DNA from 3 places in the Brevibacillus brevis NBRC 100599 genome. Region 1 is predicted to be linked to each of the others. Evidence: riboswitches for the same ligand, from Rfam matches in the RefSeq annotation. Region 1 holds a riboswitch; each other region holds the start of a gene.
The links. A riboswitch is a leader RNA that binds a small molecule or an ion and turns the genes downstream of it on or off. The one in region 1 is predicted to bind cyclic di-GMP.
Positions count from the first base shown of each region.

Region 2: it holds a riboswitch for cyclic di-GMP, as region 1 does, so the genes downstream of both, ggt (gamma-glutamyltransferase) here and BBR47_RS21835 (aldehyde dehydrogenase family protein) in region 1, are expected to answer to the same signal.
Region 3: it holds a riboswitch for cyclic di-GMP, as region 1 does, so the genes downstream of both, BBR47_RS31025 (hypothetical protein) here and BBR47_RS21835 (aldehyde dehydrogenase family protein) in region 1, are expected to answer to the same signal.

Region 1 covers NC_012491.1:4,599,313-4,603,823, forward strand. Annotated here, with positions in the region: gene BBR47_RS21830 (methyl-accepting chemotaxis protein) at 31-912, opposite strand; gene BBR47_RS21835 (aldehyde dehydrogenase family protein) at 943-2,400, opposite strand; cyclic di-GMP riboswitch class I at 2,486-2,571, opposite strand; gene BBR47_RS21845 (methyl-accepting chemotaxis protein) at 2,747-3,682, opposite strand; gene BBR47_RS21850 (hypothetical protein) at 3,707-4,462, opposite strand.
Region 2 covers NC_012491.1:5,866,196-5,870,706, reverse strand. Annotated here, with positions in the region: gene BBR47_RS27760 (methyl-accepting chemotaxis protein) at 1-803, opposite strand, end outside; gene ggt (gamma-glutamyltransferase) at 884-2,602, opposite strand; cyclic di-GMP riboswitch class I at 2,784-2,872, opposite strand; gene BBR47_RS27750 (SET domain-containing protein) at 3,113-3,730, shown strand; gene BBR47_RS27745 (glutamine--tRNA ligase/YqeY domain fusion protein) at 3,810-4,511, shown strand, end outside.
Region 3 covers NC_012491.1:5,609,804-5,614,314, reverse strand. Annotated here, with positions in the region: gene carB (carbamoyl-phosphate synthase (glutamine-hydrolyzing) large subunit) at 1-836, shown strand, start outside; gene argF (ornithine carbamoyltransferase) at 781-1,752, shown strand; cyclic di-GMP riboswitch class II at 1,845-1,926, shown strand; gene BBR47_RS31025 (hypothetical protein) at 1,896-2,114, shown strand; gene BBR47_RS26515 (DUF5317 domain-containing protein) at 2,185-2,736, shown strand; gene BBR47_RS26510 (HD-GYP domain-containing protein) at 2,720-4,057, shown strand; gene BBR47_RS26505 (histidine phosphatase family protein) at 4,086-4,511, opposite strand, start outside.

The DNA of each region.
Region 1 (4,511 bases):
TGAGAGGGGAATTTTGTTACATGTATGGGCTTACTTTATTTCAAACACTTCTTGGGCAAGCCCTGCCAGCTTATTCGTATTGTCGCTCACTTCGACCATCGTCGCAGAAATTTCCTCCGTAGCGGCTGCCTGACTCTCCATGGTTTGATTGATCAATTCAATCGAATTTTGTAGCAGGGTTATCAAATCCCGGATGGAATCCGTGGTTTGCTTGATTTTGTCTGCATTCGTCCGTGAATCTGTCGCCATATTGCGAACCTCATTCGCGACGACAGCGAATCCACGCCCTGCATCTCCTACTCTCGCAGCCTCAATGCTCGCATTTAGTCCCAAAATGTTACTTTGATCAGCGATTTTTTTCACGGCGAGTGTAATTTGCTCGATCTCAGTTGTACTTTGGCTCACATCATTGGCTTGCTCTGAGATCGCCTTCATTTGCTCGTTCAAATTCCCGATCTGCACGGCCATCTCGTGTGTGGTGGCACTGACCTGCTCGACGACGCTCGAGAGATTTGCGGCAATTTCATACAGCTCATTGGCTCGTTCCATACTCGAACCAATGCCAACACCGCCGATAACTTTTCCCGTGTGATCATGCAAGGGGATCGCCCGTGCGACGAGAGGAAAACCAAATAATTCCTTGGGAACCATCATTGCCTGCTTGGTGTTTTTTCGAATCGCGTTCGTGATCACATCTCCCTCCTGGAGTGGATCACCAGACTTTACCTGCAGGGAAAATGTTTGGGCAGGCACATTGCGCAATAGCTTTTCCGTGTCGTAGACCCCAATGGTAATGTCATCGTTGAGCAAATCATTTAAATAGGGAGCAACCTTGATGAAAGCCTCGAGAAGTTCTGCATTTTTCCCCTTTTCGGAGGCTTCTGTTTCGTTCCATCCTTCGTATCCGTTCATGACCCTCTTCACCTCTATCTTTTGCTAGCATTAGTACGGAAATTGACGCTTTTTGTGCTGAACCGAAATCCATTTTAGCGTAGTAAACTCTTCTAGGCTCCATTGACCATTCAAGCGTCCCAATCCGGAATGCTTTTCACCGCCGAACGCCACAATTGGTTCGTCATTGATCGTTCCATCGTTGATATGAATCATGCCGGTCTCAATGCGCTTGGCCATCTGGGCACCTCTCTCCAGATCGCGGGTATGAATCGCCCCGGACAATCCAAATGGTGTTTCGTTCGCCATGCGAATTGCTTCTTCCTCGGAAGCAAACGACATGATGCAAACAGCCGGACCAAACAGCTCTTTGGATGCAATCGACATGTCTGTGGTCACTCCTGTCAAAACAATCGGCTCGACCACGTTTCCTTTTACTTCCCCTTTCAGTGCAGGAACGGCTCCTTCGCGTATCGCCTCATCGATCGTTGCCATCAGGTTGGCGACTTGCCGTTGATTGATGAGTGGACCGATTACCGTGTCTGGATCATTTGGGTCGCCTACCTTGAGACCAGATACTTTTTCCACATACAGATCGAGGAATTTATCGTATACATCTTGGTGAACCAGAACCCGGTTAGCCGACATGCAAATCTGACCTTGGTGGGTAAAGCGGCTGAATACCGCTGCATTGACGGCATACTGGAGATCCGCATCCTCCAAAACAATGAGGGCACTATTGCCACCTAGCTCCAAAATCGCCTTCTTGAAATGCTTCGCTGCCACTTGCGCGATATGGCTTCCTACTTGGCTAGAGCCTGTAAACGAAAGGATGCGCGGAATCGGGTGGGAGACAAACCCATCGCCAATTTCAGCAATATCCGTTACAACGACGTTGATCAAGCCTTTGGGCAGACCTACTTCTTCAAAAATTTTCGCGATGAGAGTCCCACCCGTGATTGGCGTGTGCTCATGCGGTTTGAGGACGACACCGTTGCCCGCGCCAAGAGCTGGAGCTACGGACTTCATCGACAGATAGAACGGGAAGTTGAACGGACTGATGACACCGACAACTCCTGCGGGAATCCGATACAAGCGATTTTCCTTTCCGTCTACGGGAGAAGGGAGAATTTTTCCTTCCATGCGCACCGGGAACGTAGCCGCTTCGCGAATAATATCCTTCACAAGCCCGATCTCAAAAAATGCCTTCAGTCGGGTTCCACCTAGTTCACGAATGATGATCTGAATGATTTCTTCTTCATGCTCTTCGATATAGCGAACTGCACGCTCCAACATTCGGGATTTGGTATAGGCATTCACTTCATCCCACTCTTTTTTCGCGTTGGCTGCCGCCTTGTAAGCCGCGTCGATATCCTCCAGATTTGCCATTTTGAATTCTGCGATGATTTCCCCGTTGTAAGGGTTGATATCTTGCAATGTCTTCGCGCCAAGTCCGTCGCGCCACTCCCCATTGATGTACTGCTTGTCCAGTGTTTGAAGGATTGACATGCTACAACCACTCCCTTTTGAAAAATAAAGAGGCCCCTTTCGCATGAAAGGAGCCGTCATACTAAAACAGCAAAATACACTGCTCGTTGGCAACCCGGCTGCCATCGTAACGTGTACATTAGGCCCGTGGCTTTGCGTCCCCACTTTTCAATGGGTTTGCCCATTCATAGCGAATGCTGATAAGATTTTGTCGAAAAAAGGAAAGATATGGAGAAACATACTTTGATTATAGTACTCCATTTCGAATAGTCAAACGTAAACATGTAAATATTTCGTGAAAGGAAAGAACAAATATCAAAAAGTCCGCATCGCTTGGATACGGACTCCTAATTTTTCTTCCTCATGATCACAATAACTTTTTGACATCCTTTACGCTCGTCGCGAGCATTTGCTCTACCGCGTTGGCGTCTCTTACGTGCTTGGTCATGCCTTCATTCAGCTCGTCCAGTAAGCCCTTTGCCTCACTTACCTGCTGGGACACATCGTCAGCAAAATGCTTTTGATGCGCGATGATTTCCATCACACCCGCCACTTCGACGTTCAGTACCTGGAAAGCGTTCGCGATCTGATCCGTCTTCTGTGCAGCATCCTTGCTGATGGAAAGTCCATTTTTGATCGCACTGCTGCTTTTTTCACTGTTGGACAATGCTTCTTTGATTTCTTCTTGAATCTTGCCGATCAATTCCGCAATCGTCTTGGTCGAGTTCGCTGTCATCTCTGCCAGCTTCCGTACTTCATCCGCTACGACAGCAAAGCCTCGGCCTTGTTCCCCCGCACGTGCAGCTTCTATCGCTGCATTCAGAGCGAGAAGGTTAGTCTGATTCGTAATGTCGCTGATTACCTTGACAATACTCGTAATTTCCGAAGAACGCTCTTCCAAGCGGCTCATGGACTTGGACGTATGAACCGATTCTTTGTCGAGCAGGCTCATGACTTCCACAACGTCCGTCATAGCCTTCTTGCCTTCATCTGCACGCGCTACCGATTGTTTACAGATGTCTGTCAGGCGCTCTCCTCGAACCGACAACTGGCTCGCAGATTCATCATCCCGCTCGTTAATGGCCTGGATATTCTCTACGGCACGCTTCATCCTCGTCACCAATCGCACCATTTGATCGGAATCGGCGTTCATTGCTTGGTCCGAAGCGAGGATTGCACCCAGCTGTTCGTAAAGACCGCGAAGCTCATGTTTCCATGCGTCTTGCTGTCCTGCCATTGTGGTTGTGGCTGTCGTCGCTGCTGTCTCTTTTTCTGCCAGGCCTTTGTCTTTTTTCCAAAACATCCGCTTCCCTCTCCTTTGTACCCATCAATTGTCACCTCGGCGGCTATATACGCGGGACTCGATTATTCCCGGATGTTGTTTCGCCAAGCTCAGCAAGTTTTCCAAGAAATAATAGTGACCCTCCAAGAGCTCCACGTCTTTACGCTCAAAATGCTTCACCTGCAAATACTGCTGCATTTCCAAAGCATAGCGCTCCAGTTTATCGTGAAAATCGTTGGCACGAAGCATTTGCTCCACTTCTGGATATTCTGTTTTCAGGCGACTCAGCTCGCTGTATACACGCCCACCCTCCAGAATCATCTGGTAGGCCGTGCGCTCAAGCGTAGCTGTTGTAGCTGCCTCCTGCTCCTCACGCTCCTCGCGCAAAGCTGCCAAGTACGTGATAAAATGGTAGACAGTTAAAAATAATGGTCCTAAAAATAGAATGATCCCTGCCTTGTACACATGCTGATTGGACAAATTGCTGATGAGCAGGAATAAGTGAAACAAGATCGCACCCAACCATACATAGATGATGATTTGGTGATTGATCTTCCCTGCCTTTTGGTGGCGTGAAAAGGCAAAGGTAAGTCCGAGCAGATAAAAGGCAAGCAACGTAAAGCTGGCAGAAAACAAAGCCATCTCCATATCGGTCAGCCAATCTGCATCGGCGGGTATTTCGATAAAGAATTCAAAAGCGAGCACCAGCAGTGAGAACAACAACCCCATGATCCAAAACCGGCTTACTTCCGAGTCATTCCTCCGCCGGGAGCGGTAGCGTTTTGCACGGGATCCTTCCATAATGCTCTCACCTCATTCTCTATGATTCGCCATGATTCTATCTTTTCCT
Region 2 (4,511 bases), 1.3 Mb from region 1:
ATATGCAGATATAAACCAAAGTTGGTCTTGGGAATGGGGGAGTAGGTGACAACGTATTCCTTGCCATTGTCCGAGTAGCTGTATGAGCCCTTTTCTGTTTTTCCTGATTGAAGGATTTCCGTTAATGGTTGCGGCAGAGCGGATTCCGCAAGCGGTTTTCCGATCAGATCCTGGGTAGGGTGGTACTGAATTTGGTTCTTGTTATCAACGAGAATCGGATAACCATCGTTGCCTACTTTCAAATCTTTGAGAAAGGTAGCTGTGAAGTCATCTACATTGACGAGCCCGGTCAAGACACCAAGCTTCTCGTTGTTTTTCCCTTTTACAGGGGAAGCGACGATGATAGAGCGATTGCCGGTTGTCTTCGCAACAAGAACATCGGAGAAGCTGGGCTTGTCCTGCATACCGTCTTTGAAGAATTGGCGCTCGCCAAGATTGATTCCAACGCTTTTGGGGAACGTATCAGCCGTTACTTTTCCATCGCTTGCGATAAACGTGTTTCCGTCATACAGCTTCATTTCCTCGGTAAACTTGCGAATAAATTCATTTTTTGCTGCTGCATCATCGGATTGAATATCCGAGGTGCGGGCTAAAATTTGAATTTCTGTCATACGCCGGTCCAGATATTGATCCATCGCTATGGCTGTACTGGAAGTAAGGTCAACATAGGATGATTTTTGTTTATCAATGAGAATGGATGAAAAGCTGCTCGTGATAAACAACGAAACGGCAGTAAGTGGAATGACGGCCACGACGAGAAACCAAAGAATCATTTTGTTCCTGAGTTTGTTGAACAAAAACATAGGTTTGTCCACTCCTAATCCGTGAATGCGAAATAGAAACAGGCAGACTGCTGAGATGAGCTCAGCAGTCTGACAATATATTAATAGCCCATTGCTGCGCCTTCACCGCGAGGGTCAGCACCGCCAAATTTTACATTGGTTTGCGGGTCAATCAGGATTGCGCCGGACTGTCCCATCGCATCGGTATAGGCTGCTTCCAGCTTTTCGACTGGATGCCCACGTTTAATGAGCTCGTCCAGGACTTCTTGAGGGATGCGGCTTTCCACCTTGAGATTGTTGGAAGCAGATCCCCAGTTGCGTCCATGCAGCCATCTTGGCGCTTCGATTGCGTCTTGCACGCTGAAACCAAAGTCTACGATGCGTGTGACGAGAGCGGCTTGCGTTTGCGGTTGTCCTTCTCCCCCTTGTGTTCCGTAAAGAAGATAAGGCTTGTCCCCTTTAAAGAGCATAGCTGGGTTAATGGTGTGGAAGGTGCGTTTTCCTGGTTCCAAGTGATTGATGTGTTTGGAATCCAGAGAGAAGTAGCTTCCGCGGTTTTGTAAAAGGACACCCGTATCTTTCGCTACGATGCCAGAACCCCAGTCAAAGTAGTGACTCTGAATGATGGACACGGCATTTCCATCTTTGTCGACGATCCCGAACCAGGTTGTATCGCCTTTTGGATCAAGCGGTTCTACGGATTTGGCTGCTTGCTTCATATCAATGCGCGCAGCTAAATCTTTCCCGTGCTGCTTGGACAACAGCTCATCCACAGGGATATCCGCAAAGGCGGGGTCAGTCAGCCATTTGTCGCGGTCAGCGAAAGCCTGTTTGGTAGCTTCCACAATCGTGTGGTAGTAATCAGGTGTTCCTTCACCCATGCTTTTGAGGTCAAAGTTATTCAAAACATTAAGAATAGAGAGCGATGCCATGCCTTGGGAGTTAGGTGGAACGTTATACGCTTTGTAGCCACGGTAGTCTACCGTAATGGGATCTGCCCAAGTGGAGGTATGCTTCTCAAAATCTTTCAACGTGAGCAATCCGCCGTTGGCTTTCATGTCTGCTACGATTTTTTTAGCAACTTCTCCTTTATAAAAACCGTCAGCGCCTTTTTTCGCAATGATTCGCAAAGTATTGGCAAGATCCTTTTGTTTGAGAATTTCGCCCGCTGCATAAGGATCGCCGTTGGGCTTCAGGAATGTTTTGCGGAATCCATCAAAACGTTGAAGATTCTTCAAGTCATTGTCAGTTGGATCTGTCGCGTATTTTGTCCAATATACTTGGTTGGGGGAGACGGGATATCCGTTCTCGGCGTATCCAATGGCAGGCTCCAGCAGTCTGTTCCATTGAAGCTTATTGTTGCCCATGCTTTTATGGGCGTAGTTGTACGCCTCCCACCAGCCGGAGACGACACCAGGGACAGTGTTTGCTGATTCATAACCGCGGGACGGGATTTTTTCGTAGCCTTTGCCTTTGTAATAGTCGATGGTTGCCTTTTCGCCTGCGCGACCACTGCCGTTCAGCGCCTTCAGCTCTTTTGTTTTGGCATTGTAGATGAGCCAGAAGTTATCTCCGCCAATGGTTGTGTAATGAGGATAGACAACAGCTAAGGTGGAAGCGGCTGTAATAGCAGCATCTACTGCATTTCCACCGTCTTCCAATGTTTTCAGGGCCGCAGCCGTAGCCAGATAGTGAGGAGTCGTCACCATTGCGTTCGGTGACATCGATGTTGGACGGTTAGCAGCTTGTGCTCCAGAGAATGTTGATACCCCGATGACAGCAGTCAGCGCGACGGTCGAGAGTTTCTTCCAGAATGACATTCCTATGAAACCTCCTTCATGATGAAAAGAATAATGATTCATTAAACCGGCTATCCGCTGTTGCCTCACCTCCTTTAAAAGTTAAAAATACACAAACATACAAAAGTAGACAAAAATAGACATTATGAGCGCAAAAAAAGACCAATGATATAGGATCATTGGTCGCGTCCTACATCAATACTTCGGTAGCTGGCAAGCGTGTCCGCTGTTGCGGAGGTAGCCCCTGTAGCTTTGCGTCGCCGGATTTCCCCGGGTATGCCGTTTCGATATCAATGGGTGAAGCATAAAATGACACATATACTGATTCAATCGTTGTGGGAAAATGTTCCTAAAACTCCGTTTGCCAATAATATAGACTATTTACCATTTGTGGTAAATAAGAAAAATATTTTAATCCGGAAAAATAGTTAGGAATGCTATGTATTTTTCGACAGATATTCACACACCTCCTGGGGCAAAGCTGCTTATGATGATAAAAAGGCACATTTGCCAAGGAGTGAAACAAAGACCATGATGCATCCCGATACGGAATTGCGCTATATCAACGATGAGATCGGGTACGGTGTGTTTGCGACAAGGTTTATCCCAAAAGGAACGATTGTATGGGCACAGGATGATTTGGACCAAGTATTGGACCCTGCATTTGTGGAAAGACTTGACTCATTACGAAAACAGGACGTACAAAAATATTCGTTTAAGAACCAGTTCGGAAAGTACATTCTTTGTTGGGATAAGGCAAGGTACGTGAACCACAGCTTTCATGCGAATTGTGTGCCGACCATGTATGATATGGAATTGGCTGCACGGGATATTTTTCCGGGCGAAGAGCTGACTGATGATTATGGAACGTTAAATTTGGATGAACCTTTTGAGTGTTTGCCCGAGTCCGACACGGACCGCTCCCGTGTAATGCCCGATGATTTGCTTCGGTATTACCCGCAGTGGGATCGGATTGCAGCGGAAGCATTCCAACGGTTCAATCATGTTGAACAGCCTTTGCTGCATCTGATTCCCTCTAAGCATCTCGAAACGATTCGTGGGATCACGGAGCAGCGCTTAGCCATTGATTCTGTTATTCACCTGTATTGCAGGTCACAATGGCAAACGGGGCAGCAATGGGAGACGTGAGCGGGTCGGTCAACGACCCGATTTTGTTGAACTCTGGGAAGAGAATCAGTATTATGGAATGTAAAGGTGAAGTGAAAGGTTGATTTCATTGGAAAACAAGGTAGCGGCATCCAATTTTATCCGCAATATCATGATTGATGACTTGCAAGAGGGCAAAGTAAAGGAAATCATTACCCGCTTTCCCCCAGAACCGAACGGGTATCTCCATATTGGACATGCAAAAGCAATCTGCCTCAACTTTGAGTTGGCACGAGAATTCTCCGGCAAGGCCAACCTGCGTTTTGACGATACGAACCCGGTGAAGGAAGACATCGAATACGTAGAAGCCATCAAAAGGGACGTTCAATGGCTTGGCTTCGAATGGGACGGGTTGTTTTTTGCATCTGATTACTTTGAAGAGATGTACAACCGAGCGGTGCTGTTGATTAAAAAAGGTCTGGCTTACGTAGACGATCTGTCTCCTGAAGACATGCGTAAAATGCGTGGAACATGGACAGAGCCAGGCACAGATAGTCCGTTCCGCAGCCGGTCTGTGGAGGAAAACCTGGACCTGTTTGCACGTATGCGCCAAGGGGAATTCAAGGACGGGGAAAAAGTGCTGCGTGCGAAAATCGATATGGCTTCGCAGAACTTCAACATGCGTGATCCGGTTCTGTATCGAATCTCCCATGCAACGCATCACAACACGGGCGACAAATGGTGCATCTATCCGATGTACGACTTCGCTCATCCGTTGGAGGATGCTATTGAGGGCGTGACACACTCCCTGTGCTCGCTGGAA
Region 3 (4,511 bases), 1.0 Mb from region 1:
AGTACAAAATCGCGAGCTATACAGAAGCAATCGCGAAGGAAATGGAAGCGGTCGGATTAATCAATATCCAGTTCGTCATTGATGGGGAAACGGTTTATGTACTGGAGGTAAATCCACGGGCATCACGGACCGTACCGATTACAAGCAAAGTGACTGGCATCCCGATGGTTCAACTGGCGGTTCGCGCACAATTGGGTGAAAAGCTGTCGGAGATGGGTTACGGTACAGGGCTATTGCCAGAGATTCCGTTTGCAGTCGTTAAGGCGCCGGTTTTCTCCACGATTAAGCTAAACGGTGTAGACCCGGTACTGGGTCCAGAGATGAAATCGACGGGCGAAGTTCTTGGCTTGGGGCATTCTTTCGAAGAGGCAGCAGGCAAAGCCTTTGCTTTCAAGGACAATTTGTACGGCGACTGGCAAAAAGGTCAGTTGGTCATGATTTCTCTGGCAGATGGAGATAAGCAGGAAGCTGTAAGAGAGCTGCTGGGGCGACTCCAAGCTGACGGGGCGGAACTGGCGGCGACTCCCGGAACGGCCGAGTGGCTGGCATCCAAAGAAATTGTCGTGAAGCATATCGTGGCAGATGAAGCGGCGTGGATCGAGCTGTTGCAAAAGGAAGAAGCGGCCTTCGCTCTCGTTACTGCGACGAAAGGCAATCGTCAGGGCCGGACAGGATTTGCCCTGCGAAGCAGGATGGTACAACAGGGTGTGCCATTGTTCTCCGCTGTCGATACGTTCGAGTTATACGTGAGGTCTATTCTGAAGAAAAGAGGTGGCTCGCATGCAGCCAGTGAAGATATTGGAACACTTTCAAAACTTGCCGTTACAAAAGCATAAAGGAAAGGACTTCCTGCGCGTCGATGAATTCAACGGGGAAGAATTGATGGAGCTGCTCCATCTGTCTGCTCACGTCAAGCAATTGCAAAAGCTGGGTCAGCCATTCCAGCCTCTGCAAGGCAAGACGTTGGGAATGATCTTTGACAAGGCTTCGACCCGCACGCGTGTCTCCTTTGAAGTAGGGATGCACCAGTTGGGCGGCTTGGGTATGTTCATGAGCGGAAAAGAGCTTCAGCTCGGACGTGGGGAGCCGATCAGCGACACAGCAAAAGTTCTCTCTCGGTACGTGGATGCCATCATGATTCGTACCTTTTCCCACTCCTATGTAGAAGAGCTTGCTCTGCACGCGTCGATCCCCATTATCAATGGTTTGACTGATCTGTACCATCCTTGTCAGGCATTGGCTGATCTGCTGACGATCTGGGAGCATAAGGGCAAGCTAAAAGGAATCAAGCTTGCCTACGTAGGAGACGGCAATAATGTGGCGAACTCACTGGTGCTGGGCGCAGCTCTGCTAGGTCTTGATGTACGGGTGGCGACTCCGGTAGGCTACGAAATGGATACAACCATTGTCGCAAAAGCTACAGGGTACGCGAAACAAAGCGGTGGAAAAATGATGGTGACCACTGATCCGATAGAGGCTGTCATGGGGGCAGATGCTGTATACACGGACGTTTGGACTAGTATGGGTTTTGAAGAAGAAAATGAGGTGCGATTGAAAGCATTTGCCGACTATCAAGTGAACGAAAAATTGGTAGCAGCGGCAGACCGTGATTATCTCTTCTTGCACTGCTTGCCAGCACATCGTGGGGAGGAAGTGACAACCGGGGTCATCGACGGATCGCGCTCTGTCATTTTTGATCAGGCTGAAAATAGATTGCACGCACAAAAAGCGATCTTGGCGGCGCTGGTGTGAACATAGTTCTAGTTAAATAGAACTATCTGCAATTAAATCGAATAGACTATGAATCTATGATTGCCGAATTTTGTCACTTATGTGTAAAATAAAGGTAGGAAAGAAGCGAAGAAGTACGGACTGTATCTGGTCGCTTGGTCCGTATGGAGCCAGTAGCGAATCCAGCCTTTTCCGTAATGGAAAAGGAAAGGGGAGCAGGGGCTGTACTTGGTCGCTTGGCCTCTGCATCACGGACAGTAGCGAAGCCAGCTTTCTCCACTATGCTTGAAGGAGGGGAAAAGAAAATGAAAAAATGGTTCGCGGCAATTATGATGGTGGTAGCAATCGTAGCAGCTACTTCTGCAAACTTCCATATTGGATAAATAAGCGTATCGGAGAAACAAACACCGCTTGGCTGAGTGGTGTTTTTTCTTCAAGCTTGGAGGAAACAACATGCTATTGGATGTAATTGCCCTATCTTTTCTCGTAGCATTGCTGCGAGGGGGAAGAATCAAAGAATTACCTAAGTTCAACCAAATGAAACTTCTTATCGTTACCATATTGCTGCAGTCTTGTGCAGTTTTCTTCCCTACGATCGGTGGCATTTTCATATCGATCGCGTATGTGTTTATTTTGGCCTTCCTCGTTTTTAATCGAGAATTTGAAGATATGCGGATTTTTTTAATCGGCTGGTTTCTGAATGCGATTGCAATTTGGTCTAACAATGGAAAAATGCCAATCGATTTAGTTCAAGCAGCAAAGCTTCCTTATGATTTAGAGCCTGTTATAAACGGAACGAATTTCAAGCATAGTGTATTGACGGAAAGTTCGAATTTTCCGTTTTTGACGGATGTCATTTACATGCCATCTTTCATTCCGCGGATTATTAGCATCGGCGATATTTTTATTATGTTAGGTGCCTTTTTACTTGTTCAGCGATTGATGAATAAACCGATTTCATTACTACAACTTCGCGAAGGTAAAAGTTATGCGACAAAAAACTGATTTTGCGGTTTGGATAAAAGGGATTGTTGTCCAGGTTGGATTTGTCATTGCAGCAATCTATATTTTTTACACATCTTCATCTGAATGGGCTGCTCGTGAGCATTGGGGGGTATTATCTACCTACACCCTCCTGACCATTTTTTCTTGTTTTGCTCCCGTGCGTATATCTAATACGATTTTAACAGTGAACAATGCTGTAATCTTTTCGGGTATCTTGTTGTACGGAGTCTGGGTCGGAGTATGGGCTGCTGTTATTGAATCTTTAATCATTGCTTTCCTGGTAAGGTTTAATCCGCTAAAAGCTATTATTAACATTGGGCAGTTGTTAATGACTATATGGACAGTAGCGTTTTTGAAGGATTGGATCGAGGGCTTCGGAACTGTTTCTCCCATTATTAGCGATTTGTTTTTGGCTGTTGTGTATTGGTTTGTGAACCTGACTTTATGTGGATTGGGTATCTCCTATTTTCATCAAATGACCTGGGCGCGAACCGTAAAGATGATGGCAAAAGGCTTTACCTCGACTTACTTGTTGCTTTTAATTCTTGCCGGGGTAGGTTCACGATTAGTAGAGTTATATGGTCCGTTAACACTAATTCCTATGATGATTGCGTTTATTACGATCAGCTACGTTTTTCATCATTACTATGACAATCTTCAAAGGCTTCAACAAAAAGTGGAAGAGGTCAAATCATTCAATCACAACTTCTTAACGACGATGGCTGCTTCCATTGACGCACGAGATCGATACACAAGTGGACATTCTCAGCGTGTAGCTTACTGGGGAAGAGAAATTGCGAGAGATATTGGTTTGGCCGAACGAAAAGTGGAGGATGTTTATATCGGGGGAATCCTGCACGACATTGGAAAAATTGGCATCGAAGACGAAATTCTCAATAAAAAAGGAAAGCTCACTCCAGAAGAGTATGACAAGATCAAGCAGCACACGGTCATTGGTTACGAAATCATTTTGCAAGCAGGGATGTTCAATGAATTGCTTCCTGCGATCCGCTCCCATCATGAGCGTATAGATGGAAGGGGCTATCCGGATGGTTTAGCCGGGGATGAGATTCCGCTGATGGCGAGAATTTTAGCGATTTCAGACGCTTTCGATGCGATGGTTGCGGACAGGCCTTATCGAAAAGGCTTGCCTGTGGAGGAAGCGCTTCAAGAAATCAAAAGGGGCTCCGGTACCCAATTTGATCCGATATTGGCGGAGCATTTTATTAGAATCGTTCAGCGACTGCCGTGCGATGAGTTACAGAGCATTATCGGAATAGAGTCCATCCCACAAAAACAGTTACAGGAGGCAATCAGATGAGCTGCCCCTTGTAACTGTTTTTATTCGTTTACGACCATATGCGGACGAGCTCTCTGGTTTCTAAATGGCAGGTAAGCTTGAAGACATCTGGATTGCTTAATTTCTCCCAATCGTGAAAGCCAAAGCGATTATCTATTGATTTCATGAGCAAGGCCAGTAGGCATCCGTGACTAACAAGCACAATGTTTTTATGCACGTCTGCCAAAATCTCAGTGAGCAGCGAATTTGCCCGGTTGATAGCAGTAAGACTGGATTCGCCTCCTTCAAGCTCAAGAGTCAAGTCATCGAACGTATCGCGGAGTCGCTCGAACCAATCCTCACGTGGTACTCCGCTAAGGACACGCTCGACCAAGCGCGTGTCTTCTTCAACCACGATTCTGCGTTCCTGTGCAAGTGGCTGGATGGTAGCAACCGCCCGATGATACGGACTCGAAATGATTCGATCAATGGGGGA